3 regions of the Streptomyces sp. NPDC031554 genome follow, and region 3 is predicted to be linked to each of the others. Evidence: predicted binding sites of a transcription regulator. Region 3 holds the regulator's gene; each other region holds the start of a gene.

Region 1 (9,562 bases), on a different contig from region 3:
GGGTTCAAGGGCGACTCGGCCGGGCGGGTCGAGGAGTACGTCGTCACGCCGCAGCTCCGGGAACAGTTCGACAAGGCGCTGAAACCGGTGCGCGGCGCGGTGCGCAAGAACGCCTCGTACGCCGCCTGCCTCCACGGCTCCTTCGGCGTCGGCAAGAGCCACTTCCTGACCGTGCTGCACGCCGTCCTCGACGGGGACGCCGCGGCGCGGCCGGGCCCCGGCTGCGGGAGGTCATCGCCGAGCACGACGACGTCGTGGAAACGCCGAGGCCCGGCACCCCTCTCGGGGGCCGGGCCTCGGTGACCGACGTGCGTCAGTGGGAGTGGCCGTGGCCGTGTCCGGCGGCGGCGGGCTCCTCTTCTTCCTTCTTCTCGACGACCAGGGTCTCGGTCGTCAGGAGGAGGGAGGCGATGGAGGCGGCGTTCTCCAGGGCGGAGCGGGTGACCTTGACCGGGTCGATGACGCCGGCCTTGACCAGGTCGCCGTACTCGCCGGTCGCGGCGTTGAAGCCCTGGCCCTTGTCCAGCTCGGCGACCTTGGAGGTGATGACGTAGCCCTCCAGGCCGGCGTTCTCGGCGATCCAGCGCAGCGGCTCGACGGCGGCGCGGCGGACGACGGCGACACCGGTGGCCTCGTCGCCGGTCTTGTCGAGGTTGCCCTCGAGAACCTTCACAGCGTGGACGAGCGCGGAGCCACCACCGGAGACGATGCCCTCCTCGACCGCGGCGCGGGTCGCGGAGATGGCGTCCTCCAGGCGGTGCTTCTTCTCCTTCAGCTCCACCTCGGTGGCGGCGCCGACCTTGATCACGCACACGCCGCCGGCCAGCTTCGCGAGGCGCTCCTGGAGCTTCTCGCGGTCCCAGTCGGAGTCCGTGTTCTCGATCTCGGCCTTGATCTGGGCGACGCGGCCCGTGACCTCTTCGGAGTTGCCGGCACCGTCGACGACCGTGGTGTCGTCCTTGGTGACGGTGACGCGGCGGGCGGAGCCGAGCACGTCGATGCCGACCTGGTCGAGCTTGAGGCCGACCTCCTCGGAGATGACGGTGGCGCCGGTGAGGACGGCCAGGTCCTGGAGCATCGCCTTGCGGCGGTCGCCGAAGCCGGGGGCCTTCACCGCGACGGCGTTGAAGGTGCCGCGGATCTTGTTCACGACCAGGGTCGACAGGGCCTCGCCCTCGACGTCCTCGGCGATGATCAGCAGCGGGCGGGAGGAGTTGGTCTGGATGACCTTCTCCAGCAGCGGCAGCAGGTCGGCGATGGAGGAGATCTTGCCCTGGTTGATGAGGATGTAGGGGTCCTCGAGGACGGCCTCCATGCGCTCCTGGTCCGTCACGAAGTACGGCGACAGGTAACCCTTGTCGAAGGCCATGCCCTCGGTGAAGTCCAGCTCCAGACCGAAGGTGTTGGACTCCTCGACGGTGATGACACCGTCCTTGCCGACCTTGTCCATGGCCTCGGCGATGAGCTCGCCGACCTGCTGGTCCTGGGCGGACAGCGCGGCGACGGCGGCGATGTCGGACTTCTCGTCGATCGGGCGGGCCGTGGCGAGCAGCTCGTCGGAGACGGCCTTGACCGCGGCGTCGATGCCCTTCTTGAGCAGGGCGGGCGACGCGCCGGCGGCGACGTTCCGCAGGCCCTCGCGGACCAGCGCCTGGGCGAGCACGGTGGCGGTGGTGGTGCCGTCACCCGCGATGTCGTTGGTCTTGGTCGCCACCTCCTTCACCAGCTGCGCGCCGAGGTTCTCGTACGGGTCGTCGAGCTCGACCTCGCGGGCGATGGTGACACCGTCGTTGGTGATGGTGGGGGCGCCGAACTTCTTGTCGATGACGACGTTGCGGCCCTTGGGGCCGATCGTCACCTTGACCGTGTCGGCAAGCTTGTTGACGCCGCGCTCGAGGGCGCGACGGGCGTCCTCGTCGAACTTCAGGATCTTCGCCATGGGAGCGGTTCAGCCCTCTCGGAAAAAGTGGGAGAAACGAACTGCGCCCCCGGCACCCGGCTTCACAAACACGCGGGGCCAGGAGCGCAGTTCACTGCAAAACTGGGTGAATTACTTCTCGATGATCGCGAGCACGTCGCGAGCCGAGAGGACGAGGTACTCCTCGCCGTTGTACTTCACCTCGGTGCCGCCGTACTTGCTGTAAAGGACGACGTCGCCGACCTTGACGTCGAGCGGCAGGCGCTCGCCGTTCTCGAAGCGGCCCGGGCCCACGGCGAGGACGGCGCCCTCCTGGGGCTTCTCCTTCGCGGTGTCCGGGATGACCAGGCCAGAAGCCGTGGTCTGCTCGGCGTCGAGCGGCTGGACCACAATGCGGTCCTCGAGCGGCTTGATGGCAACCTTGGAGCTGGTGGTCGTCACGATCCGACCTCCCCCTTCGGAGATCTCACGGGGTTAACTGTCTGAGGTGGCGACCAGGTGGATCCGTCGTCGCGGGTGCCGGACCTGCCCGTCGCGTAGTTGGCACTCTCCAGTGGGGAGTGCCAGGACTGAGACTATGACCGCGATTAGCACTCGGTCAAGCGGAGTGCCAATGCCGTGCGTCGCGCGTGCCGGAATCCGGGTCGGGATCCGGGCCGTGCGGGAAGCCGACGCCCGGTACCTGGTGCCCTGTGCCCTCTGCCCGGCGCCCGGTGTCACCGCGGCAAGGGGAGCCCTCAGAGGTAGTCCTCCAGTCGGCCCACCGTCAGGCCCTGTTCCTGGACGCGCCGCAGCAGCCTCGTCGTGCGTTCCCGCAGGCTCGGCCCCCGGGTCCCGTCGGGGTCGACGGCGACGACGTCCCCGGGGCGCAGGCGGCGGGAGCCGTGGGTGTAGGTGAGGTCGGCGGGGCCCATGGAGGCCCGCCAGAGGACGACGGCGGTGATCCCGCAGTCGGCGGCCGCGCGCAGGGTGGTCGCGTCGTACGTGCCGTAGGGCGGCCGGAACAGGCGGGGGCGCAGGCCGAAGCGGGCCCTGAGCTTGTCCTGCTGGCCGCAGATCTCGGCGCGCTGGCCCGCGTAGGGCAGGCCGCGCAGGGCGGCGTGGTCGAGGGTGTGGTTGTGGAGGCCGGCGCCGACCGACCGCAGCCGGGCGAAGTGGGCGTAGCCCGGGCCCACCACGCTGTCGGTGAGGAACATGCTGACAGGGAGGCGCAGTTCGCGGACCATGGTGACGAAGCGGGGGTCGCGTTCGGCGCCGTCGTCGTAGGTGAGGAAGACGACCTTGTCGCGGGTCGGGACGCGGTCGACGACCGGCGGGAGCGCGGGGCCGGCCGAGCCGCCCGCGAGGGGGCCCGCCACCGGCGTGCGGGTGGGAACGGGAGCGGGGGCGAGCGGGGCGGCCAGACCCCAGCGGCGGTACGGCCGCTCCGCGACCGGCGGGTGCGGGCGTGCGGTCCGCCCGGCGTCCGCTCCCGTGGGCGGCCCCGTGGAGCGTGCCCGGTCCGTCGCCGTGCGGCCCGGGTGCCCGATCGGGTCGGCCGGCCCGGCGCAGCCGGTCAGCGCCACCGCGAGGGCCACGACGGACGTGAGCGGCGCGGTCCGCCTCCTCACAGGTAGTCCTCCAGCCGGGCCACCGCGTAGCCCTTCTCGGTGACCAGGTCCAGGAAGCGGCGGACCATGTCGGGCATGGTGCCCTTCCAGTCGGCGCGGCCGCGGAAGTGGGTGAGGACGATGTCGCCGGGGTGGAGGTCGCGGTCCCACTCGCGGTAGTCCCAGTGGTCGGCGAAGACCTCCTCGTTCCACAGCGGCGCGTACTTCACTCCGCAGGTCTTCGCGGCGCGCAGGGTGTCGCGGTCGTAGTTGCCGAAGGGCGGGCGGAAGAGGGCGGGGCGCCTGCCGTAGCGCTTCTCGATGACGTCCTGCATGCCGCAGATCTCGCGCTTCTGGCCGCTGTAGGAGAGGGCGGGCAGGTAGGGGTGGTGGAGGGTGTGGTTGTTCAGGGTCACCCCCGCGTCCCGCATCCTCGTGAAGTAGCCGTAGTCCTCCTTGACGAGGTAGTCGCTGAGGAAGGCCGTGTAGGGGATCTTCAGGTCGCTCATCATGCGCAGGAACGCCGGGTCCTTCTCGGCGCCGTCGTCGATGGTGAGGAAGACGATCTTGTCCTCGGTGGGGACGGTGGTGAAGACCGGCGGGAGGCCCAGTTCCTCGTGGCCGTCGACCTCGAAGCCCTGGCGGGTGGTGATCCTCGGCTTCGTCGCGGGCGGGGCGGGGGGTGCCAGGGGGACCTTCCGCAGTCGCCAGCGGGCGGCGGCCGCGGTCCGGGCGGCGTGCTCGGCACGCAGTCCGGCGGCGTAGGCGCGCAGGGCGTCGGCGGGCTGTCCCTGGAGCGGCTGCCGGCCGGGGGCGGGACGGCCGGCAGCCGGGGTGCCGGAAGCACAGCCGGAGGCGAGGGCGGCCACGGCGAGGACCGCGACGCCGGTCCTGACCCCCACCCGCCGCATCCCCTTTTTATAGTTTTGTACGACTGATCCTGATCCCATGGCGCCGGATCCTCGCAGTCGCGTCCGCGCGATCCGGCCCGACACCTCCGCCGGAGGCGCACCATCCACCGACTGGCCCACAATGACCCGGTGAACGACCTCGCCCCGCTCCTCACCCCCGAGGGCCGCGCCCTCCTCGACGCCGTGCGCGGCACCGCCCCGGCCGACGAACTGGCCGTCGCCACCAGGCTGCGCCGCGACCATCCCGCCGAGCTGGTCTCGGCGGCGCTCGGACAGGCCCGGCTGCGGCAGCGCGCGGCGGCGAAGTTCGGGGCCGGGGACGCGGAGCGGATGTTCTTCACCCCGAACGGGGTCGAGCAGTCGACGCGCGCGAGCGTCGCCGCCCACCGCGCCGAGCGGATGCGGTCGCTCGGCGTGGCCTCGGTCGCCGACCTGTGCTGCGGGATCGGCGGCGACGCGATCGCGCTGGCCCGCGCGGGGATCAGGGTGCTCGCCGTGGACCGCGACCCGCTGACGGCGGCGGTGGCGCGGGCCAACGCCGAGGCGCTGGGGCTCGCCGCTCTGATCGAGGTGCGCGAGGCGGACGTCACGGAGGTCGACACGGACGGGTACGACGCCGTGTTCGTCGACCCCGCGCGGCGGGGCGGCCGGGGACGGATCTTCGACCCGGAGGCCTACTCACCGCCGCTGTCCTGGGCGGTCGGGGCGGCCCTGAAGGCCCCGCACGGCGCGCTGAAGGTCGCCCCCGGCATCCCGCACGAGGTCGTGCCCGCCGGGGCCGAGGCCGAGTGGATCTCCGACGGCGGGGACGTGAAGGAGGCCGTGCTGTGGTTCGGCACCGAACCGGGCGCGGTGCGCGCCACCCTCCTGCCCGGCCCGCGCACCCTGCTCGGCACCGGCCTGCCCGACCCCGCGGTGCGGCCGGTGGGGCGCTACCTGTACGAGCCGGACGGCGCCGTCATCCGGGCCCACCTGGTGGCCGAGGTCGCCCGGGACCTGGGCGGCGGCCTGGTCGACGAGACCATCGCCTACGTCACCGCGGACACCCTGCGGCCGACGCCGTACGCCACCGCCTACGAGATCACCGACCGGCTGCCCTTCAACGTCAAGAAGCTCAAGGCGCTGCTGCGGGAGCGGGGGGTGGGGATCCTCACCGTGAAGAAGCGCGGTTCGGCGGTGGAGCCGGAGGAACTGCGCAGGAAGGTCAAGCCTCAGGGACCGCACTCGGCGACCGTGTTCCTGACCCGGGTCGCGGGGGCGCCGACGATGCTGGTCGGCCACCCGGCGCTCGTCGGTCACCCGGCCTGAGCGGCGCGGCGCAGCAGCAGCTCCCGTTCCCGCGCGTTGCCGGTCAGCCGCGCGGCCCGCTCGAACTCCGCGGACGCCTCCGCCGTACGGCTCAGGCGCCGGAGCAGGTCGCCGCGGACGCTGGGGAGCAGGTGGTAGTCGCGCAGGGCCGGTTCGGCGGCGAGGGCGTCGACGATCCGCAGGGCCGGTTCCGGTCCCTCGGCCATCGACACGGCGACCGCCCGGTTGAGTTCGACCACCGGGGACGGGGCGCGGGCCGCGAGGAGGCCGTAGAGGGCGGCGATGGCACGCCAGTCGGTCTCCTCGTAGGAGTACGCGTGCGCGTGGCAGGCGGCGATGGCTGCCTGGAGGACGTACGGGCCGGGCGGGCCGCCGGCGGTGGCCCCGGCCCGGCCGAGGGCGGTGATGCCGCGGGCGACGAGCAGGCGGTTCCAGCGGCGGCGGTCCTGGTCCGCCAGCAGTACCGGGGTGCCGTCGGGGGCGGTGCGGGCGGCCGTGCGCGAGCACTGGAACTCCAGCAGCGCGGCCAGGCCGTGCACCTCGGGCTCCTTCGGCATCAGGGCCGCCAGCAGGCGGGCCAGCCGCAGGGCGTCCTCGCACAGCCCCGGACGCAGCCAGTCGTCGCCCGCGGTGGCCGCGTACCCCTCGTTGAAGATCAGGTAGATGACGTCGAGGACGGAGCCGAGCCGGGCCTCGCGATCGGGTCCGTACGGCACCTCGAAGGCGACGTTCTTCCTGGCCAGGGTGCGTTTGGCGCGGACGATCCGCTGGGCGACCGTCGGCTCGGGCGCGAGGAAGGCACGCGCGATCTCGGCCGTGGTGAGTCCGCCGAGGAGCCGCAGGGTGAGCGCGGTGCGGGCCTCGGCGGACAGCACGGGGTGACAGGTGGTGAAGACGAGACGGAGCAGGTCGTCGTCGATGTCCTCGGGGTCGGAGGGCTCGGGCGCGGGTGCCGTGGTCTCCAGGTCCCGGCCGATCTCGGCGAGTTTGCGGGCGTACGTCTCCCGGCGGCGGACCAGGTCGACGGCGCGGTGCCGGGCGGTGGCGGTGAGCCAGGCGCCGGGGTTGTCGGGGACGCCCTCGCGGGGCCAGCGCTCCAGCGCGGCCACCAGGGCGTCCTGCGTGAGTTCCTCGGCGATGCCGACGTCCCGGACGATCCGGGCGACGGCGGCGACGACGCGGGGCGACTCCAGGCGGAAGACGGTCTCCAGGGCTGCCGTGGCGGTGCGGGGGCCGGCGGTGGGCTGTCGGTTCACAGCCCACCATCGAACACCTTCCGGGGGCCGCGGGGAAGCGGCTCCGGCCCGCCCCGGCCTCACCCCGGCCTCCCGCCCCGGTCTTCCCCGCCGGCCTCCGCGCCCGGCCTCAGCCCTCCGCGATCTCCCGGACCTCCAGGGTCATGGTCCAGTCGTCGCCGTGGACCTTCAGGAAGCGCTTGGACCACTCGATCGCCTCGGCCATGTCCTTGCACTGCATGAGCGCGTAGCCGCCGACGACCTCCTTGGTCTCGGTGAAGGGGCCGTCGGTGACGGAGAGCTCGCCGCCGTTCAGGTGGACGCGGGTGCCCTGCTCGGAGGGGAGCAGACCGCCCGTGTCGAGCATGACGCCGGCCTTGGTGATCTCCTCGATCAGCTCGCCCATCCGCTGCATCAGCTCGGGGCTCGGGCCGCCGGCCGGCCTGGTCGACTCGTCGATCTTCACGAGGGACAGGTAGCGGGGCATGGTGACTCCTCGGGTGGTGCGGGCCGGGCTCCTCCCGGCCTCTCACCCGTACGTCGAACGGGGAACGGCCGGATCGACACCCCCGACGGAAAACTTCGGGATTTTTTTTCCGGGACGGGGATCGGGCGACGGGAACCAGGGTTCAAGGGGCGGGAACCAGGGGGCGGTGGCCGGCGAACAGGGCCGGGAACCAGGATCCGGAGAGCGGGGATCAGGCCCGTCCGAGCGTTTCCCACAGGTCGCCCGCCCCGGGCTCGTCGGGGACGACCCGGTTGGGGTCCGAGGGGGCCGGCACGACCGGCATGGTGACGGTGGTGACGTTCGCGGCGGACAGGCCCTCCAGGCTCCGGGCGAGTTCCGTCAGTTCGGTGAGGGAGTCGAGGCCGGTGTCGGTGGTGAGGCTGCCGGTGGCCGCGTCGGCGACCCGGTAGAGCCGGGCGGGGTCGGTCAGCAGGTCGGTCGTGGAGATCTGCTCCAGCAGGGCCTTCACCAGGGTCTGCTGGAGCCCGATGCGGCCGAGGTCGCTGCCGTCGCCGATGCCGTGCCGGGTGCGGGCGAGGGCGAGGGCCCGGGTGCCGTCGAGGTGGTGGGTGCCGGCCGCGAGGCTGAGACGGCTGTCCTCGTCCTCGATGTCCTCGGTGGTGGTGACGGTGACCCCGCCGAGCGCGTCCACGAGTTTCGCGAAGCCGGCGAAGTCGACCTCGACGAAGTGGTCCATGCGGACACCCGTGAGCGACTCCACGGTCTTGACCGCGCAGACCGGACCGCCCAGCGCGTAGGCGCTGTTGAACATCGCGCCGCGGGCGGCCTCGGTCGAGCCGCCGGAGGGCAGCGGGCAGGAGGGGCGGGTGACGAGGGTGTCGCGCGGGATGCTGACCACTGTGGCGCCGGTGCGGCCGGCGTCGACGTGCACGACCATCGCGGTGTCGGAGCGGGCCCCGGAGCTGTCCCCGCCGCCGAGCTCCCGGTTCTCCTCGCCGCTGCGCGAGTCCGAGCCGAGGACCAGGACGGTGACGGCCCCGGTGGGCAGTGGGGCGGCGGAGGCGGTGCCGGACGGGGTGGTGACCGCGCGGGCCGGACGGTCGTCGCCGAGCGCGCTGTCGACGTCGACGCCGCGGATGTTGTCGTTCAGGTGCCAGTAGGCCCAGCCCGCCGCGGCCGCGCCCAGCACCAGGGCGCCGGCCAGGGTGAGGCCGACGGCCTTGAACGCTCTCGACCGCCGGCCCCGCCGCCCTCCCCCGCTCACCCCCTCGGGCCCGGCCCCGGGCGTGCCGCCGTGCGCGTCCCCGTGTCCGTTCGCCTCGTGCTCGCTCGCCTCGTGTCCCGTCACAGAGGGGAACGTACGTCCGCATGATGAGCGGAATGTGAGGAACGGCGCAGCGAACAGACTTTCTTCGGAAAATCTTACGATTGAAGTGTCACGTTCACCCCAGAGTCACCGTGGGCACCGGATTGCTCCCGCTCCACGACCCGTTGAACCCGAAGGTCACCGAACCGCCGTCGGGAACCGTCCCGTTGTACGAGGCGTTGGAACAGGTGACGGCCGCCAGCGGCGTGTCGGCGGCGTGGGCGGTACCGGCGGTGATCAGCGCGCCGACGGCGGCCGCCCCGGCCGGCAGGGCGGCCGGCCTGGCACGGAGCGACGGACGCGGGCTCCTCCTCGGCGGAGCCGACGGGGCCGGGGGCGCCCCCTCCGGACGGGGACCCGTCCTCGACGGGCGGGAGGACGGAACGGGACGGGAGGATCTCATGACGGGCGCCTCCGAAAGTTTCGGCTGTGCAACCGATTGACTTCGGAGGAGTGTGGAGGCGTCCCCACCACCCGTCAACACGTCACCTTCCGGCCAACGGCGGCGCCCCCGTGCTCGCCCGCACCACCAGACTGGTCGCCAGCTCCACCCGGGTCGCGGCGGGCGCGTCCCCGGAGCGCCCCAGCTCCAGCACCAGCCGGGCGGCCGCCTCGGCCATCTCCGTCAGCGGCTGCCGTACGGTCGTCAGCGGCGGGCCGACCCAGCGGGCCACCGGCAGGTCGTCGAAGCCGACCACGCTCACGTCCTCGGGGATGCGCAGCCCGAGTTCACGGGCGGCCTCATAAAGGCCGAGCGCCTGCAGGT
Region 2 (9,562 bases), on a different contig from region 3:
GGGGCGTCCGCGACGGGCGGCTGGCCCTGCTCGCGCACCATGCCGATGTGCCACAGCTGCGGCATGATCGTCCCACCGCCCGCGTGCACGGCCTCGGCGACCTTCGCCCAGCCCGCCAGCTGCTCCTCCCCGTGGAACCGCGGCACCCGGTCGCTCTGCCCGGCCGAGTCGTGGCCCACGTACGTGCCCTCGGTGACGACGAGTCCGACACCGGCGGCGGCCCGGCGGCCGTAGTACGACGCCACGTCCTCGCCGGGGATGCCGCCGGGCGAGAACATGCGGGTCATGGGGGCCATGGCGATGCGGTTCGGGACGGTCAGGCCGTTGAGGGAGACGGGGCGCGCGAGGATCTCGGCGGCGCGGGCGGCGGCGGGGGTGGCGGTCACGGCAGGGGACTCCTCGGAGAGGTCACGGCGGACGTCGAGCGGCGGACATTCCGGACGGTATGTGCACGTGCAAGCACCGTCCTTCCCTCTCAACGGCGCCGCCGCCCCCGCCATTCCGCCCGCTCCCCCGCCGCCCCTGTGATCCGGACCACGCCGACGGGACCGCTCCGCCCCGCGGAGCCGGCGTCCGAAACGCCCGAGGGCGGCACCCCCCGCCTCGGTGGGGAGTGCCGCCCTCGGTGGAAACCCGAGCCCGGATCAGGCTCAGAAGTCCATGTCACCGCCCGGCATGCCGCCGCCGGCCGGGGCCGCGGCCTTCTCCGGCTTGTCGGCGATGACGGCCTCGGTGGTGAGGAACAGCGCGGCGATCGACGCGGCGTTCTGCAGCGCGGAGCGCGTCACCTTCGCCGGGTCGATGATGCCCTCGGCGATCATGTCGACGTACTCACCGGACGCGGCGTTCAGGCCGTGACCGACGGGCAGGTTGCGCACCTTCTCGACGATGACGCCACCCTCGAGACCACCGTTGACGGCGATCTGCTTGAGCGGGGCCTCCAGGGCGAGCTTCACGGCGTTGGCGCCGGTCGCCTCGTCACCCTCGAGGTCGAGCTTCTCGAAGACCGAGGTGGCCTGCAGCAGGGCCACGCCACCACCGGCGACGATGCCCTCCTCGACGGCCGCCTTCGCGTTGCGGACGGCGTCCTCGATGCGGTGCTTGCGCTCCTTGAGCTCCACCTCGGTGGCGGCGCCGGCCTTGATGACGGCCACGCCGCCGGCCAGCTTCGCCAGACGCTCCTGGAGCTTCTCGCGGTCGTAGTCCGAGTCGCTGTTCTCGATCTCGGCGCGGATCTGGTTGACCCGGCCCGCGACCTGCTCCGAGGAGCCGGACCCGTCGACGATGGTGGTCTCGTCCTTGGTGATGACGACCTTGCGGGCCTTGCCCAGGAGGTCCAGGGAGGTGTTCTCGAGCTTGAGACCGACCTCCTCGGAGATGACCTCGCCACCGGTGAGGATGGCGATGTCGTTCAGCATCGCCTTGCGGCGGTCGCCGAAGCCCGGGGCCTTGACCGCGACGGACTTGAAGGTGCCGCGGATCTTGTTGACGACCAGGGTCGACAGGGCCTCGCCCTCGACGTCCTCGGCGATGATCAGCAGCGGCTTGCCCGACTGCATGACCTTCTCCAGGAGCGGGAGCAGGTCCTTGACGTTGGAGATCTTGGAGTTCGCGATCAGGATGTACGGGTCGTCGAGGACGGCCTCCATACGCTCCATGTCGGTCGCGAAGTACGCCGAGATGTAGCCCTTGTCGAAGCGCATGCCCTCGGTGAGCTCGAGCTCGAGACCGAAGGTCTGCGACTCCTCGACGGTGATGACGCCTTCCTTGCCGACCTTGTCCATGGCCTCGGCGATCAGCTCGCCGATCTGGGTGTCGGCGGCGGAGATGGAGGCCGTGGAGGCGATCTGCTCCTTGGTCTCGACATCCTTCGCCTGCTCCAGCAGGGCACCGGAGACGGCCTCGACGGCCTTCTCGATACCGCGCTTGAGGGCCATCGGGTTGGCGCCGGCGGCCACGTTGCGCAGACCCTCGCGCACCAGGGCCTGGGCCAGGACGGTCGCGGTGGTCGTGCCGTCACCGGCGACGTCGTCCGTCTTCTTCGCGACTTCCTTGACCAGCTCGGCGCCGATCTTCTCGTACGGGTCCTCGAGCTCGATCTCCTTGGCGATGGAGACACCATCGTTGGTGATCGTGGGGGCGCCCCACTTCTTCTCGAGGACGACGTTGCGGCCCTTGGGGCCGAGCGTCACCTTGACGGCGTCCGCGAGCTGGTTCATGCCGCGCTCGAGGCCGCGCCGCGCCTCCTCGTCGAACGCGATGATCTTGGCCATGTGAAGTGGTCCCTCCAGGACTGGGGGTGATTCCTTCGGACCGCGCCCGCGCCCGCGACGGACGGCTCGCCGGCCCCGTGGTTCCTTGCCCCACCTGGCCTGCGGGCCTCACCGACCCGGTCCTTCGTTGTCACTCTCACCTTCAGAGTGCTAACGCAATGATTAGCACTCGCCTGTGCCGAGTGCAAGCGCCTCACCGGGATACGCAGGTGAACGGGGGGTGGCGGCGGACGCCGGCGGGCGCTCGCGCCCGGTCGCGGACACGACGAAGGGCTCACACCCGGGAGGTGCGAGCCCTTCGTCGGTGGAACGGAAGAACGTCGCTGCAAGTCGGCGCGTGCTTCAGCCGGTCGCGAGCCGGACCATGTCCGCCTGCGGCCCCTTCTGACCCTGCGAGATCTCGAAATCGACCCGCTGGCCCTCTTCCAGGGTGCGGTATCCGTCCATCTGGATCGCGCTGTAGTGGACGAAAACATCCGCACCACCGTCGACCGCGATGAAGCCGTACCCCTTCTCCGCGTTGAACCACTTGACGGTGCCCTGAGCCATGCCTAACTCCCCTATTACTGGCCCTTGCACAGATCCGCGCTTCGCGGATCCGGGTCAGACCTCACCCCCCAGTTGGTTGGGGGCGTGCGCCGGAACGCGTCGACCGCGGCCGAATGTATCTGTCCAACTGCCCTCTGCAACAGGTCAATCGGGCGAGAATTCTGGACGCGGAGAGTCCGCGGAAGAGTGAGAGTTCGCCCGGATCCAGGGCAAGTCGGGCCCCACAAAGGGAATCAAAGGCGCAAAACACATGCACACTTTGGCTACTTCTCATCGCCCGCCCCGGCGGAACTCATATGCGGCCGGCATGCGAGGGGCGGCGCGTTCCCCAACTCTACCGCGCTCAACCACACTGAATTGCCCCCTCCGCTTCTCTCGCGGAGGGGGCAATTCGATGAACTCTCGGTCATTGACATTACCGACGGTTACTACCGGCGGGTACGGAACACCGCTCAGCCGCCGGCCACGGCCGGGATGATGGAGACGCCGGCGCCGTCCGGGGTCGCCGTGTCCAGCCCCTGCTCGAAGCGCACGTCGTCGTCGTCGACGTAGACGTTGACGAACCGGCGCAGCTTGCCCTGGTCGTCCAGGACGCGGGCGGCGATGCCGGTGTGGTTCTTCTCCAGGTCGGTGATGACCTCGCCGAGGGTCGCGCCCTCGGCCGGGACCTCGGCCTTGCCACCGGTGTAGGTGCGCAGGATGGTCGGGATGCGGACGGTCACGCTCATGCGAGGCCAGCCTCTCGGAAGGAGTCCAGGGTGGGACGGATCGTGGCGGTGAGGCCGGTGCCGGCCACCGCGTCGAGGGTCTTGAGGCCGTCCCCCGTGTTGAGGACGACGGTGGTCTTCGTCGGGTCCAGCAGACCGTTCCCGATCAGCTTCCTCGTCACGCCGACCGTCACACCGCCGGCGGTCTCCGCGAAGATGCCCTCGGTCCGCGCCAGCAGCTTGATCGCGTCGACCACCTGCTCGTCGTCCACGTCCTCCACGGCGCCGCCGGTGCGGCGCGCGATGTCCAGGACGTAGGGACCGTCCGCCGGGTTGCCGATGGCGAGGGACTTGGCGATGGTGTTCGGCTTCTGCGGGCGCACCACGTCGTGGCCGGCCTTGTAGGCGGCGGAGACGGGGGAGCAGCCCTCGGCCTGCGCGCCGAAGATCTTGTACGGCTTGTCCTCGACGAGGCCGAGCCCGATCAGCTCCTGGAGCCCCTTGTCGATCTTCGTGAGCTGCGAGCCGGAGGCGATCGGCACGACGAGCTGGTCGGGGAGCCGCCAGCCGAGCTGCTCGCAGATCTCGTACGCCAGCGTCTTGGAGCCCTCGGCGTAGTACGGCCGCAGGTTGACGTTGACGAAGCCCCAGCCCTCGCCGGCCGGGTCGCCGATCAGCTCGGAGCAGAAGCGGTTCACGTCGTCGTAGTTGCCCTCGATGCCGACGAGTTCGCCGCCGTAGATCGCGGCCATGACGACCTTGCCCTGCTCCAGGTCGTGCGGGATGAACACGCAGGAGCGGAAACCGGCGCGGGCGGCGGCGGCGCCGACGGCGCCGGCCAGGTTGCCCGTGGAGGAGCAGGACAGGGTGGTGAAGCCGAAGGCGCGGGCGGCCTCGATGGCCTGGGCGACGACACGGTCCTTGAAGGAGTGCGTCGGGTTGCCGGAGTCGTCCTTGACGAACAGCTTGCCGGGGTCGACGCCCAGCTCGCGGGCCAGGTTGTCGGCCTGGACGAGCTTGGTCCAGCCGGGGTTGATGTTGGGCTTGTCCGCCACGTCGGCCGGGACGGGCAGCAGCGGCGCGTAGCGCCAGATGTTCGCGGGGCCCGCCTCGATGCGCTTGCGGAGCTCCTCGGTCCCGTAGGACGAGAAGTCGTACGCGATCTCGAGCGGGCCGAAACACTCCTCGCAGGCGAAGACCGGGCCGAGGGGCACGCGGTGTCCGCACTCGCGGCAGGAGAGCGCCGCGGCGGGACCGAGGTCGACGGAGTTCGTGGTGCTTGCAACTGTCTGCGCAGCCATGTGAGGCGAGGCCCTTTCTCCTCATCTTCCTCACGACGCATCTCGCCGTGAGACGGATTTGGCACCTTCCCTAGCCGGGAGCCTCGCCACATCGGTGTGACGCGTGGGCGGTCACACCTGGCGGCGCGCGCGGCTGGAGGGTTGCCGGGGCTTCATCGGGCCGTATCCCTCTGCCCCTCTGGATGAGCGGTATGAAGTTGTGAACAGCGGCCACCTCGGACATGCGATGGTCATCCGCGTTGTTCAAGACTGTAACCGAAGGCCAGGACAGTTGAGACAGACGTCCGAACCGCGAGATGGATCACATGGTCACCTCCCGTGCACCGCGTGTGATCACGACAGTGAGGAGCCGCAGACCGTGCTGAAGGAAGCCGAGACCTGGCTGGCCACCCGCTCCTGGTCCGTGACCGACCGCCCGCTGCACCGCGTCCTGGCCGCGAAGCGCGCCTCGGGCCAGTCGGTGTCCGTCGTCCTGCCCGCCCTGAACGAGGAGGAGACGGTCGGCGACATCGTCGCGGTCGTCCGCCACGACCTGATGCAGCAGGTCCCCCTCGTCGACGAGATCGTCGTCGTCGACTCGGGCTCCACCGACCGCACGTCGCAGGTCGCCGCGGCGGCCGGGGCGCGCGTCGTCCACCGGGACGAGATCCTGCCCCGGATACCGGCCGTGCCCGGCAAGGGCGAGGTGCTGTGGCGGTCGCTGCTCGTGACGAGCGGGGACATCGTCTGCTTCGTCGACGCCGACCTCAGGGAGTTCTCCTCCGACTTCGTCTCGGGGATCGTGGGCCCGCTGCTCACCGACCCCGGCGTGGACCTGGTCAAGGCGATGTACGACCGCCCGCTGGGCGGCGCCGCGGGCCAGGGCGGCCGGGTCACCGAACTGATGGCCCGCCCCCTGCTCAACATGCACTGGCCGCAGCTGGCCGGCTTCGTGCAGCCGCTCGGCGGCGAGTACGCGGCCCGCCGCGGCCTGCTGGAACGACTCCCCTTCCCCGTCGGCTACGGCGTGGAGCTGGGCATGCTCGTCGACGCCCTGCACCTGGTCGGTCTGGACGCCCTCGCCCAGGTCGACGTCGGCGTCCGCAAGCACCGCCACCAGGACGGACAGGCGCTCGGCCGGATGGCGGCGGCGATCTACCGCACCGCGCAGCTCCGGCTGGCCCGCGGGCACCTGATCCGCCCCGCCCTCACCCAGTTCGAGCGGGGCGCGGACGGCTTCGAGCCGCGCACCCACTCCGTGGACACCGAGGAACGGCCGCCGATGGCGGAGATCGCCGAGTACGCGGAGCGCAGGGTCGCCTAGCCGGTGGCGGGCCGGGCCGGGCGCGGGCGGCCGGGCGCGGGCGCGGCACCCGGTCCGGTGGCCGTATACGGCCGGACATGACCCGGTCACGGACCGCATCCGTACGTTTGAGCGTTTACGGACCGGGCTAGGTTGTGGCGTATGGCTTCCACGCGTGCTGCTGTTGCTGAGGGTGCTCAGGTGCTGGTCGCGTCCAACCGCGGCCCGGTCTCCTACCAGGTGCGCGAGGACGGTTCGCTGCACGCCAGAAGGGGCGGCGGCGGACTGGTCTCGGGCCTGTCGGCGATCGGGCCGGACGCGGGCGCCCTGTGGGTGTGCTCGGCGCTCTCCGACGACGACCGCGAAGCGGTGCGGCGCGGGGTCGGTGAGGACGGCGTCCGAATGCTCGACATCCCGGCCGACGTGCACGCCGACGCGTACAACGGCATCGCCAACTCCGTCCTGTGGTTCATCCACCACCTGCTGTACCAGACCCCGCTGGAGCCCGTCTTCGACGCGGAGTTCCGGCGCCGGTGGGCGTCGTACGAGACGTACAACCGGGCCTTCGCGGAGGCGCTCGCCGAGGAGGCCGGGGAGGGCGCGGCGGTCCTGGTGCAGGACTACCACCTCTGTCTGGTCCCCGGCATGCTCCGCGAGCTGCGGCCCGACCTGCGCATCGGCCACTTCTCGCACACGCCGTGGGCGCCGGTGGACTACTTCGCGCTGCTCCCCTCCGACATCCGCGAGCGGCTGCTGCGCGGCATGCTCGGCGCGGACCGCCTGGGCTTCCTGACCCGGCGCTGGGCGGACGCCTTCACCGCGTGCTGCGCGGAGTTCACGGGCGGACCGGGCGGCACCGAGATCGGGGTGCACGGCCTGGGCGCCGACGCCGACTTCCTGCGCGCCCGCTCCCACGAGAGCGACGTCGAGGAGCGCATGGCCGTCCTCCGCGAGGAGATCGGCGAGGGCCGCAGGGCCATCGTGCGCGTCGACCGCACCGAGCTGTCGAAGAACATCGTGCGCGGTCTGCTGGCCTACCGGCAGCTCCTCGACGACCGCCCCGAGTGGCGCGAGCGCGTCGTCCACGTGGCGTTCGCCTACCCCTCCCGCCAGGACCTCGCCGTCTACCGCGACTACACGGCCGAGGTGCAGCGGTTGGCGCGGGAGATCAACGAGCGGTACGGCACACCCGGCTGGACCCCGGTCGTCCTGCACGTGAAGGACGACTTCGCCCGCTCCCTGGCCGCGTACCGCCTCGCCGACGTGGCCCTGGTCAACCCCATCCGCGACGGCATGAACCTGGTCGCCAAGGAGGTCCCGGTCGTCTCCGACGAGGGCTGCGCCCTGGTGCTGTCCCGGGAGGCGGGGGCGTACGGGGAGCTGGGCGAGGACGCGATCGTGGTGAACCCCTACGACGTCCTGGAGACCGCCGGCGCCCTGCACGAGGCGCTGACCATGGCGCCGGAGGAGCGGGCGGAGCGCACCAAGAGGCTGGCGGCGGCCGCGACCGCGCTGCCCCCGGCCCGCTGGTTCCTGGAGCAGCTCCAGGCCCTCCAGGCCCTCCCCCGCGACTGACCGGGAACCACCCGCGGCGCCCCCTGCGGGCCCCGGTCCGCCGGCCGGGGCACGCACCCGCGCGCCCGGCCCTTCACGACGGCCCGGACCGCCCGCGAAACCCCGCTCCCCCCGGCCCGGCCACCCGCCGGGGGCACGCGCACGCCCCGGTGCTCCACCGCGGCCGGGCCCGCCCACCGGCCGCCCCCGCCGGCCCGGCACCCGGCAGTACTCGGTGAGCGCGCCGGGACCCCGGCGGAAAACCTCGCGCACGCCCGTGACCGGCCCGCCCCGGTCGGCCACCGGCGGACCCGCGCACGCCCCCGGTGCTCCACCGCTGCCGGGCCGTCGGCGTCCTCGCCGGCCCGCCCACCCCGCGGCACGTGGAGACGTCCCCGGCCCCGTCACCGCGACCCGCCGAAGGACGCCGCGGCGGCCCCGCTCCCCGGCCCGCGCATCGGGGGCACGCGCGCGTGCCCCCGGTGGTTCACCGCAGCCGGGCCGCGAGCGACCGCAGCAGTTCCACCACTCCGGCGGGGCCCTCGACGACCAGGTCCGCGCGCTCGGAGAGTTCGGTCACCTCGGAGCTGCCGCTGGCCACGAGCAGGCCGGGGACGCCGTCGGAGCGGAGCTTGTCGACGGCGGCGAAGGCGGGCAGGTCGCCGAGGTCGTCGCCGGCGTAGAGAACCGCCCCGGCACCGGTCTCGCGGACGTGCTCCGTCAGCGCCACGCCCTTGTCCACGCCCGGCGGGCGCAGCTCCAGCACCATCCGGCCCGGTTCGACGACGAGTCCGTGCCGGGCGGCGAGGTCGGCGAGCGGGCGGCGCAGCACCTCGAACGCGGCCTGCGGGTCCTGTGCGCGCCGCGTGTGCACGGCGACGGCCCGCCCCTTCTCCTCGACCCAGGTCCCCCGCCACGCCCCGGCCGCCTCCAGCACGGCGGGCAGCTCGGCCCGCACGGCCGCGACCCCGGGGTGCGGGGCGGGCGCGGTGACGGTCCCGGTGCGGGCGTCCCACCGCTCGGCCCCGTAGTGCCCGAGCACGGTCAGCCGCTCCAGCCCCGGCGCCCCGGCGAACCCGCCGTGGCGCACGGCCACCTCGGCGGGCCGTCCGGTGACCACGGCGACCGAGGCCACCTTCGGCGCCAGCTCCGCGAGCGCGGGGAGCGCGTCCGGATGCGGCCGCGCGTCCTCGGGGTTCTCGACGATCGGCGCGAGCGTCCCGTCGAAGTCGAGCGCGACGAGCGCGGTGCGCGGCGCGGCCAGGATCGCGGCGAGCGCCTCGCGGCCGTGGGGGGTGACGGGGGTGGGGAGAAGGGGGTGGGAGTCCGTGGAGTGCGTCTCTTGGGTGCCCATACAGTGACGATAACCGGAGCGGCACGTCCTTCCCGGTGCCGGGCGGGGCGGCCCGGCCCGCCCGGGGCCGCCCCCGCCGGGGAGTCCGAGGACGGGGCCCTTCGGGGCCGGAGCGGGGGTCCGGGAGCGGCGGCGCCCGGTGCCGGGGCCCTCCGGCCACCCGGGCGGAACCCCCGCCCGCGCGTCCTCACCGCTCCGCCCGGCGGGCCTCCCGCACCCGGCGGAGCCGGTTCACCGTCACCGGGTCGTGCGCCAGCGCCCGTGCGTCGTCCAGCAGCGCGTTGAGCAGCTGGTAGTACCGCACGGGCGACAGGTCCAGCTCCTCGCGGATCGCCCGTTCCTTCGCGCCGGAGGCGGGGAACCCGCGCCGCTCCAGGGCGAGGATGTCCCGCTCCCGCGCCCCGAGCCCCTCGTGTCCGTCCTCGTCCGCTGCCCGCTCCATGCCCGCACGGTAACCCAGCCGGGCGGGACGCGGCTCAGCCGCCGGTGCGGCTCTCCTCGGTGGTGGCCGTCGTCTGGAGCCGGCCGAGGACCCCGGCCGG
Region 3 (9,562 bases):
CGGGAAGTCGTACGCCGAGATCGTGGCGGCGCCGGAGACGGTGGCGCTCGTCGACGGCTACGTGAAGCACCTCAACCAGGGGCTGCAGAAGTGGCAGACGATCAAGAAGTTCCGGCTGCTGCCGCGTGACCTCGACGTGGAGCACGGCGAGATCACGCCGAGCCTGAAGCTGAAGCGGCCGGTCGTCGAGCGCGAGTACAAGCACCTGATCGACGAGATGTACGCCGGGGCGCGCGAGGCGTAGCCGCCGGCAGGGACCTCGGGGCGGGGGCGGCCGCGGACACGCCGCCCCCCGCCCCGGTACGAACAAGCGGAGCGCTCGCATCCCGCCCCCGAAGCGACTGCTTCCGGACACATCCGAAACCCGGTTCCCCCTCATCACGCCCCACTTCGGTAACTCAGCGCGTAGGAGTGCGGTCGTTCTGTCACCCTGTCGGCATCGGCCGGGGACGTCTCGCCCACGGACCGAGGCCCGATTCGTCCGATCGCCCGGGAGCCGTCCAATGGGGGCCATTCCCACGCAACGGGAGACCGTGTCCCGTGCCAGTGGTGCGCCGGCGCACGCGGGCGGGCATCCGCACACGCGCGCGACCCTCACCGGCGGCCCCCTCGCGCCCGGCGCCGCCCGTGACGTCGTCCGCGCCGCGTTCGCCGAGTGGACCGGCCTCGGCCTGCCCGGTGCCGGGGAACTGGCGGGCCGGCTCGGCGAGGAGGCGACCCTCGTCGTCAGCGAGCTGGTCACCAACGCCGTCGTGCACGCCGGTACCGACGTCGACGTGCTGTGCCGGCTGGAGGCGGAGCCGGAGCGACCCGACACCTGCGCCGTCGTCGTGGAGGTCACCGACCACCACCCCTCGCGCACGCCCCGCGACGACGGCCCCGACACGCCGTACGACACCCCCGAGCACGGCCGCGGTCTGCGCCTGGTGGCCACGCTGGCCGACGCGTGGGGCGTGACGTACCGCCGGGGGACGAAGACCGTGTGGGCCCGGCTCCCGGCCCGTCCGGAGGACGACGACGGGAACCCCGACGAACCCTGGGCCCCCACCGCCCCCGCACCCGCCGCCTCCCTCGCCTTCGCCGAGGCCCTCGCCCCCGGCCCCCGGCCCGGCGGACACGACCGCCAGTGGCTCGGCCGCGGCGCCCTGTCCTTCCTCGCCGAGGCCTCCGACCTGCTCGCCGGGCAGCTCGACGAGGAACTCGTCGCCGCGCTCACCGGCCAGCTGATCGTGCCGCGCCTCGCGGACTGGTGCGCGGTCCGGCTGGAGGACGAACTCGGCCCGCGCGCCGGCTGGGACGACGGACCGCAGGCACGGCTGACCCGCGTCTGGCACGTCGACGAGAACCACGTCGAGGAACTGCGCCGGGCCCTGGAGAAGGACCCGCCGCGCCCGCCCGACAGCCCCGACTCCGGACCCGCGGTCCACCCCTGGCCCGGCGGCGCGCTCGGACCGCGGGGCACCGCCCTCGCCTACCGCCTGGTCGCAGGCGGCCGCCCGCTCGGCACCCTCGTCATCGGACGGGCCGCTCTGCCGCGCTTCCCCGACGAGGTCACCGGGCTCGTCGAGGACCTCGGCCGACGCGTGGCCCTCGCCATCGGCGCCGCCCGCCAGTACGCCCGCCAGGCCACCATCAGCGCCGTCCTCCAGCGCGGTCTGCTGCCCGGCGCGGTCGCCGAGATCCCCGGCCTGCGCAGCGCCCTCGTCCACGAGCCGCGCGAGCAGGGCGGGCCGAGCGGCGACTTCTACGACCTGTTCCCGGCGGGCGACGGCCGCTGGTGCTTCGCGGTCGGCGACGTCCAGGGCAAGGGCCCGGAGGCGGCCGTGGTCATCGGACTGGCCCGGCCCTGGCTCAGGCTGCTGGCCCGCGAGGGGTACGGCGTGGCCGACGTCCTCGACCGCCTCAACCAGCTCCTCCTCGACGACGCCACCGAGGCCGCCGACGCGGCCGCCCGCGCCTTCGTCAGCCCGGCGGACCCCGGCGACGGGCCGCAGACCCGCTTCCTCTCGCTCCTCTACGGCGAGCTCGTGCCCTTCGACGGCGGAGTCCGCTGCACCCTCGCCTCGGCCGGCCACCCCCTGCCCCTGCTCCTCGGACCGGACGGCGGCGTGACCACGGTCGCGCAGCCGCAGACCCTCCTCGGCGTCGTCGAGGACGCCACGTACGTCAGCGAGACCCTGGACCTGTGGCCCGGCGACACCCTGCTCTGCGTCACCGACGGCGTCACCGAGCGCCGCTCCGGCTCCCGCCAGTTCGACGACGGCGACGGCCTCGCCCTCGCCCTCGCCGGCTGCGCGGGGCTGGACGCGGAGCTGATCGCCGAGCGGATCCGCCGTCTGGTCCACGAGTTCGGCGGCCGGCCCCCGGAGGACGACCTCGCCCTGCTCGTGCTCCAGGCCGAGTAGCGCGGGCGCCGCGCGGCACGGCCCCCGGAAGGGGCCGCACGGCGGACCCGAGGGACCTACGGGCGGCGTACGGGACAATGGAGGACATGCCTTCCGCACTTCCCGACGGCGAGCCCGTCCCCACCGACGGCGCGCTGCCCGCCTCCGCGCTCGCCGGGGCCGCCGGCCGCCCCCTCGGGTTCTACCTGCACGTGCCCTACTGCGCGAGCCGCTGCGGCTACTGCGACTTCAACACCTACACCGCCACCGAGCTGCGCGGCACCGGCGGTGTCCTCGCCTCCCGCGAGAACTACGCCGACACCCTGATCGACGAGATCCGGCTGGCCCGCAAGGTCCTCGGCGACGACCCGCGCGAGGTCCGCACGGTCTTCGTCGGCGGCGGTACCCCCACCCTGCTCGCGGCCGGCGACCTGGTCCGGATGCTCGCGGCGATCCGCGAGGAGTTCGGTCTGGCCGCGGACGCGGAGGTCACCACCGAGGCCAACCCGGAGTCGGTCGACCCGGCGTACCTCGCCACGCTCCGCCAGGGCGGCTTCAACCGGATCTCCTTCGGCATGCAGAGCGCCCGGCAGCACGTGCTGAAGGTCCTCGACCGCACCCACACGCCCGGCCGCCCCGAGGCCTGCGTGGCGGAGGCCCGCGGCGTCGGCTTCGAGCACGTCAACCTCGACCTGATCTACGGCACCCCCGGCGAGTCGGACGACGACTGGCGGGCCTCCCTGGACGCCGCCCTCGGCGCCGGACCCGACCACGTCAGCGCCTACGCCCTGATCGTCGAGGAGGGCACGCAGCTCGCCCGCCGGATCCGCCGCGGCGAGGTCCCGACGACCGACGACGACGTCCACGCGGACCGGTACCTGATCGCGGAGGAGACGCTGTCCGCGGCGGGCTTCGACTGGTACGAGGTGTCCAACTGGGCCACCTCCGGAGCGGGCCGCTGCCTGCACAACGAGCTGTACTGGCGGGGCGCCGACTGGTGGGGCGCGGGGCCGGGAGCCCACAGCCACGTCGGCGGCGTGCGCTGGTGGAACGTGAAGCACCCGGGGGCGTACGCGGCGGCCCTGGCGGGCGGCCGTTCACCGGGCGCCGGACGCGAGGTCCTGTCGCCGGAGGACCGCCGGGTCGAGCGGATCCTGCTGGAGCTGCGGCTGCGGGAAGGGGTTCCGCTGGACCTGCTGAAGGAGGCCGGGCTGGCGGCGTCGCGGCGGGCGCTGGCACGGGGACTGCTGGACGGCGGCCCCTACGAGGCGGGGCGCGCCGTCCTCACCCTGCGGGGCCGGCTGCTGGCGGACGCGGTGGTGCGGGACCTGGTGGACTGAGGGGACCGGGTGGACCGAGGGGGAGACCCCGCGGAGGCGGGAGCACGAACCGCCCGGCCGGGTGGACGAGCCGATCGACGGATCGTCTCCGCGGGCGCGGAGAACGGCCTGTCGGGTCGTCTCCGCGGGCGCGGGGCGGCCTGTCGGGCCATCTCCGCGGGCGCGGGGAACGACCCACCGGGTCCCGCCGCGTCCGACGACCCGGCCGGTCTCAGGGCACGGTCACGTGGTCGATGAGACGTTCGACCGCTCCCAGCAGCTCCGGCTCCAGGTCCTTGTAGGAGCCCACCCGCTTCAGGACGGCCTGCCACACCGCGCCGGTGTTCTCCGACGGCCATCCCAGGGCCCGGCACACCCCCGTCTTCCAGTCCTGCCCGCGCGGGACGCGGGGCCAGGCCGCGATGCCCACCGCCGACGGCTTCACCGCCTCCCAGATGTCGATGTACGGGTGGCCCACCACCAGCGCGTGCTCGCCGGTCACGGACTGTGCGATGCGCCACTCCTTGGTGCCGGGGACGAGGTGGTCCACCAGCACGCCCAGGCGGGCGTCGGGGCCGGGGGCGAAGTCGGCGACGATCGACGGCAGGTCGTCCACGCCCTCCAGGTACTCCACGACCACGCCTTCGACGCGCAGGTCGTCGCCCCACACCTTCTCCACCAGCTCGGCGTCGTGCCGGCCCTCCACGTAGATGCGGCCGGCGCGGGCCACCCGGGCGCGGGCGCCGGGCACGGCGACCGAACCGGAGGCGGTCCGGGCGGGCCGCGCCGGAGCCGCCGACGCCGGGCGGACCAGCGTCACGACCCGTCCCTCCAGGAGGAAACCGCGCGGCTCCAGCGGGAAGACCCGGTGCTTGCCGAAGCGGTCCTCCAGGGTGACCGTGCCCGCCTCGCAGCCGATCACCGCGCCGCAGAAACCGGTACCGGCCTCCTCCACCACCAGGCCGGGATCCGCGGGGACCTCGGGGGCGGGTCGCTGCTTCTTCCACGGCGGGGTCAGGTCGGCGGCGTACACACGGCGGTGCGGGCCCGAAGGGCCCTCGCTGGAAGGGCGGTGGCGGGAGACGGGTGGGCGCATTCGAACGACGATAGGAGAAGCTCCGGAGCGGTCACGGCGACACGCCGAAACGCGCGGCCAGCGCGTCCCGTTGGGCCCGGACGAACGCCGCGTCCACCACCGCGCCGTGACCGGGCACGTACAGCGCGTCCTCGCCGCCGAGGGCCAGCAGCCGGTCCAGGGCGGCGGGCCAGCGCGACGGTACGGCGTCGGGCCCGGCCTGCGGTTCGCCGGACTCCTCGACCAGGTCGCCGCAGAAGACGACCTCGGGGGAGCCGGGGCCCGCCGGGACGAGGACGGCGAGGTCGTGCGCGGTGTGGCCCGGACCGACGTTCGCCAGCAGGGCCTGCCGTCCCCCGCCCAGATCGAGCGTCCGCTCGCCGCAGACCGGGTGGCGGGGCCGCACCAGGGTGTCCGCGGCCTCGGTGGCCGCGGTCTCGTCCAGGCCGCACCGCACGGCGTCCGCACGCAGTTCCTCCGCCGCCACCGTGTCCGCCCCCACCGCCGCGTAGACCTCCGCGCCCGCGAAGGCCGCCGCCCCGAGGACGTGGTCGAAATGGGGGTGCGTGAGCGCGAGATCCGTCACACGGTGACCGGCGAGTTCCTCGGCGCCCGCCCGCAGCCGGGTGCCCTCGGCGAGACTCGACCCCGCGTCCACCAACAGGGCCCGCCCCTCCCCGACGACCAGCCCCACCGTGCAGTCCCAGCCGGGCAGCCGGCACCGGCCGACCCCGGTGGCGACCCGCTCCCATCCCAGCTCTTCCCAAGTCACCGTCATACCGCGACGCTAGCCCTGGCGGCCCGGCAGGGCGACCGACCTTGCCCAGGGTGTACCCCACAGCCGTACACTGGGCCGGGGGACGCTGGCACTCGAATGTGAAGAGTGCCAGGCGGGGCACCCGGGGGGACCGGGGACGACTTCTGGAGGTGAGCGCGGATGCTGAGTGAACGCAGGCTCCAAGTGCTGCGCGCCATCGTCCAGGACTACGTCGGCACCGAGGAACCGGTGGGTTCCAAGGCGCTCACCGAGCGGCACAACCTCGGCGTCTCCCCGGCCACGGTCCGCAACGACATGGCCGCCCTGGAGGACGAGGGGTACATCGCGCAGCCGCACACCAGCGCCGGGCGCATCCCCACCGACAAGGGCTACCGGCTGTTCGTCGACAAGCTCGCCGGCGTCAAGCCCATGACGGCCCCCGAGCGGCGGGCCATCCAGAACTTCCTCGACGGCGCCGTCGACCTCGACGACGTCGTGGCCCGGACGGTACGGCTGCTCGCGCAGCTCACCCGGCAGGTCGCCGTCGTGCAGTACCCGTCGCTGACGCGCTCCACGGTGCGGCACGTCGAGCTGCTGTCGCTGGCGCCGGCCCGGCTGATGCTGGTGCTGATCACGGACACCGGGCGGGTCGAGCAGCGGATGGTGGACTGCCCGGCGCCCTTCGGCGAGACCTCGCTGGCGGACCTGCGGGCACGGCTGAACAGCCGGGTCGCGGGCCGCCGCTTCAGCGACGTGCCGCGGCTGGTCGAGGACCTGGCCGACGCCTTCGGGGTCGAGGACCGCGGCACGGTCACGACGGTGCTCTCCACACTGCTGGAGACGCTCGTCGAGGAGAACGAGGAGCGGCTGATGATCGGCGGCACCGCCAATCTCACCCGCTTCGGACATGACTTTCCCCTCACGATCCGCCCCGTCCTGGAAGCCTTGGAGGAGCAGGTCGTCCTCCTCAAGCTCCTTGGCGAGGCGGGGGATTCGGGCATGACCGTACGCATCGGTCACGAGAACGCCTACGAGGGACTCAACTCCACTTCGGTGGTGTCGGTCGGCTACGGTTCGGGCGGCGAGGCAGTCGCCAAGCTCGGCGTGGTCGGACCGACCCGCATGGATTACCCGGGAACGATGGGAGCGGTACGCGCAGTGGCACGGTACGTCGGACAGATCCTGGCGGAGTCGTAGGTGGCCACGGACTACTACGCCGTTCTCGGCGTGCGCCGCGACGCGTCGCAGGAAGAGATCAAGAAGGCCTTCCGGCGGCTCGCACGCGAGCTGCACCCGGACGTCAACCCCGATCCGAAGACCCAGGAGCGGTTCAAGGAGATCAACGCCGCCTACGAGGTGCTGTCGGACCCGCAGAAGAAGCAGGTCTACGACCTCGGCGGCGACCCCCTGTCCCAGGCGGGCGGCGGCGCGGGCGGCTTCGGGGCCGGTGGCTTCGGCAACTTCTCCGACATCATGGACGCCTTCTTCGGCACGGCGTCGCAGCGCGGACCGCGCTCGCGCACCCGCCGGGGCCAGGACGCGATGATCCGGCTGGAGATCGACCTCGACGAGGCGGCCTTCGGCACGACCAAGGACATCCAGGTCGACACGGCGGTCGTCTGCGGCACCTGCAGCGGCGAGGGCGCGGCACCGGGGACCACCGCGCAGACCTGTGACATGTGCCGCGGCCGCGGTGAGGTGTCGCAGGTGACGCGGTCCTTCCTCGGCCAGGTCATGACCTCGCGGCCCTGCCCGCAGTGCCAGGGCTTCGGCACCGTCGTGCCGACGCCGTGCCCGGAGTGCGCGGGCGACGGCCGGGTGCGCTCGCGTCGCACGCTGACCGTGAAGATCCCGGCCGGCGTCGACAACGGCACCCGCATCCAGCTCGCGGGCGAGGGCGAGGTCGGGCCCGGCGGCGGTCCCGCCGGTGACCTGTACGTCGAGATCCACGAGCTGCCGCACGCGCAGTTCCAGCGGCGCGGCGACGACCTGCACTGCACGGTGACCCTGCCGATGACCGCGGCGGCCCTCGGCACCAAGGTGCCGCTGGAGACGCTCGACGGGCTCGAGGAGGTCGACATCCGGCCCGGCACGCAGTCGGGGCAGTCGATCCCGCTGCACGGGCGCGGTGTCACGCACCTGCGGGGCGGCGGACGCGGTGACCTCATCGTGCACGTCGAGGTCCAGACGCCCAACAAGCTGGACCCCGAACAGGAGCGGCTGCTGCGGGAGCTGGCGAAGCTGCGCGGGGAGGAGCGGCCCCTGGGCCAGTTCCAGCCCGGTCAGCAGGGCCTGTTCTCCCGGCTGAAGGACGCGTTCAACGGACGGTGACGCCGACGGGCGGGCGGTGGGGCTCCCCGGCTCCGCCGCCCGCCCCGCCGCCCGTCCCCGCGGGCCCGCTCCTGTGGGCGGTGCCCCCGGTTCCGCGCTTCCCGCCCGGGTCTTCCCGCCCGGGCGGTCTCGTCCGCGGACGCCGGACGGGCTGGTTTCGAACTCGTGCGGACGACGTGACACGATGCCGTCATGTCCTCCGCACTGACCGATCTCCTCCCTCTCCCGATCGTGCAGGCCCCCATGGCGGGCGGCGTCTCCCTCCCGCGGCTCGCCGCCGCCGTGTCCGAGGCGGGCGGGCTGGGCTTCCTGGCCGCCGGGTACAAGACCGCCGACGGCATGTACCAGGAGATCAAGCAACTGCGGAGCCTGACCTCCCGGCCCTTCGGCGTGAACCTCTTCATGCCGCAGCCCGACCATGCCGAGACCGGCGCCGTCGAGGTCTACGCGCATCAGCTGGCCGGTGAGGCCGCCTGGTACCGGACCGAGCTGGGCGATCCGGACAGCGGCCGCGACGACGGCTACGACGCCAAGCTGGCGGTGCTGCTGGACAACCCGGTGCCGGCGGCCTCGTTCCACTTCGGCGTCCCCGCCCCGGACGCGCTGGCCGCGCTGCGCCGGGCCGGTACGGTCACCCTGGTCACCGCGACCACCGTCGAGGAGGCCGTCGCGGTCGAGCGGGCCGGCGCGGACGCGGTGATCGTGCAGGGCGTGGAGGCCGGCGGTCACCAGGGCACCCACCGTGACATCCCGGAGAACGACGGTTCCGGCATCGGCCTGCTGTCGCTGCTCGCCCAGGTCCGGGAGGCCGTCGGCCTGCCGCTGATCGCCGCGGGCGGTCTCATGCGGGGCAGCCAGATCGCCGCCGTCCTCGCCGCCGGGGCGAGCGCCGCCCAGCTCGGCACCGCCTTCCTCGCGACGCCCGAGTCCGGCGCGGCCGCCGTGCACAAGGAGGCGCTCACCGACCCGCTCTTCGTGCGCACGGAACTGACCCGCGCCTTCTCCGGGCGTCCGGCCCGCGGCCTGGTCAACCGCTTCCTGCGCGAGCACGGCCCCTACGCGCCCGCCGCCTACCCCGACGTCCACCACCTCACCTCGCCGCTGCGCAAGGCCGCCGCGAAGGCGGGCGACGCGCAGGGCATGGCGCTGTGGGCCGGCCAGGGACACCGGCTGGCCCGGGCCCTGCCCGCCGGACGGCTGGTGGAGGTGCTGGCGGCCGAAGTCGACGCGGCCGGGACGGTGTCGTCGGGCGGCGCGGCCGAGGCGGGCGGTGCCCGATGACCGCCCCCGTGTTCGTCGTCGAGGAACTGCCGGGCGGCCCGGCCGAGTTCGTGCTGGACGGGCCCGAGGGACGGCACGCCGTCTCCGTGAAGCGGCTGCGGGCCGGTGAGGAGGTCGTCCTCACCGACGGCACCGGCAGCTGGGCGCGCGGCGAGGTCGTCGCCGCCGAGGGCAAGGACCGGCTCGTCGTCCGGCTGGCCCAGGTGACGCGGGAGCCCGCCGAGACGCCGCGGATCACCGTCGTCCAGGCGCTGCCCAAGGGCGACCGGGGTGAACTGGCCGTCGAGACGATGACCGAGACCGGCGTCGACGCGATCGTGCCGTGGGCCGCGTCCCGCTGCATCACCCAGTGGAAGGGCGACCGCGGGCTGAAGGCGCTCGCCAAGTGGCGGGCGACCGCCCGCGAGGCGGGCAA

The links. The regulator HrcA, encoded in region 3, represses chaperone genes, less so after heat shock. The targets are predictions, from matches to a motif close to TTNGCACTCNGNNNNNCNGAGTGCNAA.
Region 1: groES (co-chaperone GroES) is a predicted target of HrcA. The motif match lies at 2,506-2,532, and genes of this name have one in related genera.
Region 2: groL (chaperonin GroEL) is a predicted target of HrcA. The motif match lies at 2,436-2,462, and genes of this name have one in related genera.

Annotation. Positions count from the first base shown of each region.
Region 1 is NZ_JBVIKX010000001.1:996,083-1,005,644, forward strand. It holds gene ACZ5FU_RS04325 (hypothetical protein) at 1-303, shown strand, start outside; gene groL (chaperonin GroEL) at 314-1,939, opposite strand; gene groES (co-chaperone GroES) at 2,051-2,359, opposite strand; gene ACZ5FU_RS04340 (polysaccharide deacetylase family protein) at 2,656-3,528, opposite strand; gene ACZ5FU_RS04345 (polysaccharide deacetylase family protein) at 3,525-4,418, opposite strand; gene ACZ5FU_RS04350 (class I SAM-dependent methyltransferase) at 4,548-5,726, shown strand; gene ACZ5FU_RS04355 (RNA polymerase sigma factor) at 5,714-6,982, opposite strand; gene ACZ5FU_RS04360 (YciI family protein) at 7,092-7,448, opposite strand; gene ACZ5FU_RS04365 (LCP family protein) at 7,660-8,694, opposite strand; partial or broken gene ACZ5FU_RS04370 (cellulose binding domain-containing protein) at 8,873-8,995, opposite strand; gene ACZ5FU_RS04375 (LacI family DNA-binding transcriptional regulator) at 9,282-9,562, opposite strand, start outside.
Region 2 is NZ_JBVIKX010000004.1:481,491-491,052, forward strand. It holds gene ACZ5FU_RS14155 (NADH:flavin oxidoreductase) at 1-386, opposite strand, end outside; gene groL (chaperonin GroEL) at 651-2,273, opposite strand; gene ACZ5FU_RS14165 (cold-shock protein) at 2,616-2,822, opposite strand; gene ACZ5FU_RS14170 (MoaD/ThiS family protein) at 3,275-3,550, opposite strand; gene thrC (threonine synthase) at 3,547-4,830, opposite strand; SAM riboswitch class I at 4,849-5,019, opposite strand; gene ACZ5FU_RS14180 (glucosyl-3-phosphoglycerate synthase) at 5,189-6,133, shown strand; gene ACZ5FU_RS14185 (alpha,alpha-trehalose-phosphate synthase (UDP-forming)) at 6,275-7,687, shown strand; gene otsB (trehalose-phosphatase) at 8,154-9,020, opposite strand; gene ACZ5FU_RS14195 (DUF3263 domain-containing protein) at 9,208-9,462, opposite strand; gene ACZ5FU_RS14200 (extracellular solute-binding protein) at 9,497-9,562, opposite strand, start outside.
Region 3 is NZ_JBVIKX010000005.1:513,310-522,871, forward strand. It holds gene ACZ5FU_RS16960 (AMP-dependent synthetase/ligase) at 1-244, shown strand, start outside; gene ACZ5FU_RS16965 (SpoIIE family protein phosphatase) at 504-2,405, shown strand; gene hemW (radical SAM family heme chaperone HemW) at 2,492-3,724, shown strand; gene ACZ5FU_RS16975 (DUF3097 domain-containing protein) at 3,936-4,799, opposite strand; gene ACZ5FU_RS16980 (MBL fold metallo-hydrolase) at 4,831-5,556, opposite strand; gene hrcA (heat-inducible transcriptional repressor HrcA) at 5,716-6,732, shown strand; gene dnaJ (molecular chaperone DnaJ) at 6,733-7,866, shown strand; gene ACZ5FU_RS16995 (nitronate monooxygenase) at 8,059-9,147, shown strand; gene ACZ5FU_RS17000 (16S rRNA (uracil(1498)-N(3))-methyltransferase) at 9,144-9,562, shown strand, end outside.